2 regions of the Shewanella sp. SG44-6 genome follow, and region 2 is predicted to be linked to the other one. Evidence: riboswitches for the same ligand, from Rfam matches in the RefSeq annotation. Region 2 holds a riboswitch; the other holds the start of a gene.

Region 1 (3,434 bases), on a different contig from region 2:
GATATGATCACCGTTACTCGTGAAATAGATGGCGGACTGCAAACCCTGAAAATGCCTTTACCTGCCATTGTCACGGTTGATTTACGTTTGAACGAACCTCGCTATGCTTCATTACCCAATATTATGAAAGCTAAACGCAAGCCATTAGACATTATGACTGTGGCTGATTTAGGTGTGAGCTTGAAAACACATCAAACAGTGATCAGCGTAACACCTCCGGTTGAGCGTAAAGCTGGCATTATGGTGTCTTCTGTTGAGGCGTTAGTCGATAAGTTAAAAAATGAAGCGAAGGTGATCTAACATGACCATTTTAGTATTAGCAGAACACGATAATGTGAGTTTGAAAACTGACACGGCCAAAGTCGTTAGCGCAGCTGCCGCCATTGGCGGTGATATTCATATACTGGTAGCGGGCGTTGATTGTTCTGCTGCGGTAACGGCAGCACAACACTTAGCCGGTGTGAGTAAAGTATTAGTTGCTGATGCAACTCAATATGGTGCTCAATTAGCGGAAAACGTTTCTAAGTTGGTCGTTGAGATTGCAGCTGATTATGAACATATCTTGGCTGCAGCAACCAGTATTGGTAAAGATACATTGCCTCGTGTCGCAGCATTGTTAGATGTTTCTCAAATTTCAGAAGTCATTGAAGTGGTCAGTAGTGACACTTTTGTGCGTCCTATTTATGCCGGTAATGCGCTGTCGACAGTGCAGAGTTTAGACGCGAAGAAAGTCATGACTGTGCGTTCAAGTGCATTTGATGCTGTCGCGTCAACGGGCAATGCTGAAGTGGTTAACCTAAGTCAAGCTATTGATGCTCGCACTGAGTTCGTGTCTCAGTCGTTAACTGAATCAGCCCGTCCAGAGCTAGGTAATGCAGGCATTATTGTCTCTGGTGGCCGCGGCATGGGGAGTGGTGAAAACTTTACTATTTTAGAACAGCTAGCCGATAAGCTTGGCGCAGCAGTAGGTGCATCTCGTGCCGCTGTGGATGCTGGCTTTGTGCCTAACGATTTACAAGTGGGACAAACAGGTAAGATTGTTGCCCCTGATCTGTATATTGCTGTGGGCATTTCTGGTGCGATTCAACATCTTGCCGGAATGAAAGACTCTAAGGTGATTGTGGCTATTAACAAAGATCCTGAAGCGCCTATTTTCCAGGTGGCAGATTACGGTTTAGTCGCGGACTTATTTGAAGCCGTTCCTGCATTAAATAATCTGCTTTAATGGCTTATTATTGACCCAAATTGAGTCATTAGCTTGTTTAACGTGTCGTTCTACTAGCCAATCGTTCAGATTAAAAGGTTTCTACTTGGTAAAGTAGGAACCTTTTTTATTGATATTTTTTATCATATGGATGTTTTTATGAGCAAAGGTGTCAGTCGGGTTATCCAGTTGCCGTTTTTGTATTCAGTGCGATAGTGTGCATTTGCATTAGAAACGTTAAACTAATGCTATTAAATTGTGGCTATAGTTAATAATATTGTTATTTGTGCTGTAGTTTAGGACTTTTTTGCTGGTATAGAGCGTGTGGTTTATGATTGTATGTGCGCGCTGTTTGTAATGGGCTATTTATGATTACAAATACAAAAGTAGAGGTGCATTGCATAATAGTCAGGTTGAATTGGGTGATGCCAATAATTCAACCTAAAAGGATGCAATGCCGAAATAAGTGAGGTGATCGCCCTCATTTGTTGGGCCAGTTCTCGAAAGGGGCTGTACTGTCATAGTGTTTTTATCTACGTGATAAAAATAATGATATTCATATTAAATGGATATTTCTGTGGAGTGCTACTAGATAAGTTAACCCATATACTTTCTGTGTATGGCGAGTCTTATTTCTAGTTTTTCTCTATTCGTATCCAACGAAGAAATAATTAAATTATGATAATAAGTTATGCCGATTCGGCACTTTCTGTTTTGCCACCACTTTTGGCAATTACACTGGCTATTTTAACCCGTAAGGTATTGCTGTCTTTGGGGTTAGGTATTATTTTTGGTGCCTTATTGCTGACCGATTTTTCATTGGTTGGCAGCAGCGAATATATTTTAAGTACAGCGAGTCAGCTCGTTTGGAAAGATGCTGCACTGAATAGTTGGAACGTATATATCTTAGGTTTTTTGGTTGTGCTGGGCATGATAACCGCATTGATCACCGTTAGTGGTTCTGCTCGTGCTTTTGCTGATTGGGCCAAACTGCGCATTCGTAATAAGCGCGATGCTAAGTTAATGACCATTTTTTTAGGCTGTGTAGTCTTTATTGATGACTACTTCAATAGTTTAGTCGTAGGTTCTATTTCAAGGCCTATCACGGACAGATACCATATTTCACGCGCAAAACTTGCCTATATTTTAGATTCTACCGCGGCACCGATTTGCGTTATTTCCCCGGTATCAAGCTGGGGGGCCTATATTATTGCGCTTATTGGCGGCATTCTAACTGCACATGGTTTTGCTGACTCAGGTCATTTAAGTGTCTTTATACAGATGATCCCGATGAACTTTTATGCCGTGTTCTCATTATTATTACTAGTGTGTGTGGCGACGTTCAGTTTAAACATAGGACCAATGCGTCAGCATGAATTAAATGCACTTCGTGGTGAGTTGTATGATGAATCAAAAGGCCAACCACCGGGAGCAGTTACTGATTTACCTGAAGCTGATACCGGTAAAGTGATTGGTTTATTTTTACCGATTGCGATATTAGTATTTGCGACCCTTTATTTTATGGTCTCTAGTGGGGCAGAAGCATTAGCGGCTAAAGAGCAGATGTTTAGTGTACTAGGTGCATTTGAAAATACTGATGTGAGTTCATCATTGTTTTTTGGTTCTATCGTCGGTTTGATTGCGACAGTGTTGTTGGCATTTCAACAGAAAGTAGAGCTGTCTATGTTGCTCAAAGGCATCTCTGTTGGTGCTCGTTCAATGTTACCCGCTATTTATATTTTATTGTTCGCTTGGACGATATCAAGTGTCATTGGTCAGCTTGAAACCGGTAAGTTCATGGCCAGTTTAGCAACTGATAATATTCCGTTTGCGCTATTGCCTGCCATGTTATTTCTATTGGCTGGGATCACCGCATTTTCAACGGGAACGAGTTGGGGAACCTTCGGTATTATGTTGCCTATAGCGGCCGATATGGCGATGGGAAGTGATAGCACCATGATGCTACCTATGCTAGCAGCTGTGCTTTCTGGTGCCGTATTTGGTGACCATTGCTCACCTATTTCCGATACCACTATTTTGTCATCAACGGGGGCGAGTTGCCATCATATCGATCATGTGGTGACCCAGCTTCCTTATGCACTTATCGCTGCATTGATTAGTTTCGTCGGTTATATTGTGCTTGGGTTTACGGGCTCGTTAATGGCTGGATTGATTTGTTGTAGTGCGTTGTTTCTTATCAGTATCCTAGTATTGTACTTTTGGGCAAAAA
Region 2 (3,434 bases):
ATCGAGCGATAAGCCTGAAACAAAGCGTTATCGGTTAAATGTTGGTGTTCGCGATACCAAGCTTGAACATCCACTTGGTGATCAAAATACTCTCGATTCCAATTAACACCTGTAATAGGGTCAAATCGTCCTAAGGTAAACTCGCCACTCTTCTGATTAATTCCTAGCGGATTAGCTAATGGCGCAAAGGTAATATTACCTAACACCTGATAACCTTCCAACAAGGTCATCAGTTGATAAATTACCGCATTGCCCATCAACTAATATGAACATTGGCCTGAATATAGACACTAGGCGCAGAACTCTCACTACCAATGAATGAATATAGCGGCACTGTCAATGCTTGCCCTGTCGCCAACTCCCCGACCTGTACAGACGATTGGATTGCTTTAGTCATCTCAACACTCAAACAGATTTTGATGTAAGGCATTAACCACTTGCGCCGCCTCAGATTCAGCCACCAACACACATAAATTATGTGGGCTAGCACCTTGACAAATCATCCGTACATTATGGTTTTCAAGCACTTTAAACACCCGGCTACAAATACCCGCCGTCGAGGCGATACGATTACCAATAATGGCGATTAAGGCTAAATTTTCTTCAACTCTGACACGACAATGCTGCGATAGCTCTTGTAATAACGATTCGCTTAATAATCCTTGCCCGCTTGAATCAGAACCCGTTTTATCCAGCGTTAGCGATACGTTTACTTCAGAAGTGGTGATTAAATCAACCGATATTTTATGCCTTGCTAAGGTTGCAAACGTTTCTGCTAAAAAGCCTTGAGCATGCAACATTTGTAAACTATGAAGATTCAATAAAGTTTGATCGCGGCGCAATGCAACGGCTCTAAAAACAGGGGTATCTTCCACTTGATGACGGATCCAAGTTCCCCCCATTTCAGGTGCTTTACTGGATCCTACAAACACCTGAATTTTTTGTCTAACTGCCGGTAAAATGGTCGCAGGATGCAATACTTTAGCGCCGAAGGTGGCCATCTCAGCCGCTTCATTAAAACTAATTTCTGCAATAGGGCGAGCATTAGGCGCAAGTCGAGGGTCAGTGGTATAAATTCCGGCAACATCAGTCCAAATTTCAACCGCTGTAGCACAGAGGGCTTCAGCAAGTAGAGCTGCTGAATAATCACTGCCTCCACGGCCTAATGTCGTAGTTTTACCACTGTCATCTGCGCCAATGAAACCTTGAGTGACAATGACATAACGTGCAAGTAACGGCTGTAAAAAATCACCTGACAATGTTGCTATAGCTTCAATTTGTGGTTCTGCACGGCCAAAATGACTGTCGGTACGTAACACTTGACGTACATCAAAATGATCGGATGCGGTGCCTTTTTCACGGATAACGGCTGAAAATAAAATCGAAGAACATTGCTCGCCCGTCGACAGTAATTCGTCCATCACCGCTTTGCTACGATCCAGCTCTAGCGATTCACTTAATACCGACATCCGGCTGAGAATTTTATCAATGCTGGCGGCCACGTCTTGAGGACGTCCTAATTCGTCTAGGATCGCATATTGAATTTTGGCGATTTGCTTAAGCAATATCAAACGACGTTCATCATTAACATTCGCTTGGGTTAGCTCAACTAATAAGTTAGTCACACCACTGGAGGCGCTCACCACCACCAAACGAGTAGCAGGATTCGCCAAAACGATATCGGCACAACGACTCATAGAGGCATAGTCAGCCACTGACGTGCCACCAAATTTGGCAACCACTAATTCTGAGCGATGACTCTCAGGCGCAACATTATCTGGGGCAAGGTTCATACAGACGCCTCCGCAGTTTGCGAAAGACAACAAAATAAGATGTGATTTACTAACATGATATACGCTCCGAACACACTACGTTCGAAGAGCCTGGTGCTAAGATAACGCACCCTTATAGAAGGGAAACAGCAATCATCACCAGAAGCTCTCCACCAAAAAAATAGGTGACAATCGTTAGGATTCAGCCTAAACGACCGATATCAATGTTTGCCAAACAAACTGATACCTCGGCGCTAATCTCCATCATAAGTGGTCATTGGACTGGCATCCTCTCACTTACTACCTAGTTAACGCTCCTCTTCTGTTCCTCCCTAAGGAGGGAGTTGAAAATAGCAACAAATACCCTATCAAGTCAATCAGCAAAAACAGTAAAAAACACAGTTCTGCTAAAAATCGTGAATATTTGATAATTCAGGCACAGCAATAGCGGTTATATAATTGTTCTAGATTACGAAATAAAAGCCAATATCAAGCTAAAAAAACATCATGAACGCAATATATCGAGACAATTAACGCTGTATTGTATCTTTTTATAGTGCAATGTATTGTTTAACCGTTTAATTGCTTGAATAAACTTATCACTCATCACGGATATGACCGCACTCTGGCAGTTCATACACCAAACGCAGTCGGTGATTAAACGCCCCCATAGCCACTTCCGGTTTAATGGTATCAAGACATGCAATCAAGGATATTAAACCTCTATTAACATAATAAATAGCATATTGATTAAACTCGCGACCAAGCTCAACAGCCTGTTCTTTATCAATAAAAATAGCCCAACTCTTTTCCATATGCGACAAATCAGGTGCCGCACCGACTAGCGCGCGATAGGGACGATTATATTGTTGGATTTTAGATTGAAGCTGGCGATCAAGTAAGCGATTTTGACTAGGAGAGAGCCTAGTGCCGAGGGGGTTATGAGCAGTAACAATTGCAAATGGGAAATCATCAGAAAGGCGCTGAGTGAACAAAAAATGAGTTGTTTGATAGTCATCCCACAATGAATCTATAACATTTTTCATAGTAAATTTTCGTCAATTAAGCCAAAAATAGTCTATCAGATAGCTTAAATATCTAAAAGGTTTGAGATCTAGATCACAAGAATAATATTTAAAAATCATTAACTATTATAATGTTATCAACATTAATCTTTTATGTACTTCATTGGTATATTAATTTTTTAACATTTAATTTGTTAACAAATACCTAAAACGAGTACAATACCCTCTACTCATTAATAAATCACTTTTAGCGAAGTTGGCTACATACACCTCAAAAGCTCAGCAAATATTGTTGAGAGTGTGGTGATTTATTGATGTAAAGTTTACAGTCGTACTAAATTTGTTCTACATTTGATAAAACATTCATACGATTAAATAAGTTTGCGATAGAAGGAACTATCTTTCTAAATGGCATTCATAGTAAGTAAGCTTAGTTATAACAAATTTACACCACTTTTTACATCATCATGCTTTAAGTGCAAACGCACATCATAGTGTCATGATAATAAATAGACGTAAGCAGACTCAGTAACCAGCATTAACCGTTACGTAATAGAGTTTATAGAGAGTGTTTAATTCAGGGTAGACATAGATAAACACCAAAGAAATATCGGAATATTAGTGCATTAGCCCAAGC

Evidence for each region. A riboswitch is a leader RNA that binds a small molecule or an ion and turns the genes downstream of it on or off. The one in region 2 is predicted to bind lysine.
Region 1: linked by a shared signal. The riboswitch ahead of H5185_RS17150 (Na+/H+ antiporter NhaC family protein) and the one ahead of lysC (lysine-sensitive aspartokinase 3) in region 2 are both predicted to bind lysine.

The regions. Positions count from the first base shown of each region.
Region 1 covers NZ_JACJER010000115.1:6,994-10,427, forward strand. Annotated here, with positions in the region: gene H5185_RS17140 (electron transfer flavoprotein subunit beta/FixA family protein) at 1-300, shown strand, start outside; gene H5185_RS17145 (electron transfer flavoprotein subunit alpha/FixB family protein) at 302-1,225, shown strand; lysine riboswitch at 1,584-1,800, shown strand; gene H5185_RS17150 (Na+/H+ antiporter NhaC family protein) at 1,883-3,434, shown strand, end outside.
Region 2 covers NZ_JACJER010000025.1:38,461-41,894, reverse strand. Annotated here, with positions in the region: partial or broken gene H5185_RS06770 (succinylglutamate desuccinylase/aspartoacylase family protein) at 1-397, opposite strand, end outside; gene lysC (lysine-sensitive aspartokinase 3) at 399-1,793, opposite strand; lysine riboswitch at 1,928-2,102, opposite strand; gene H5185_RS06760 (DUF3293 domain-containing protein) at 2,372-2,818, opposite strand.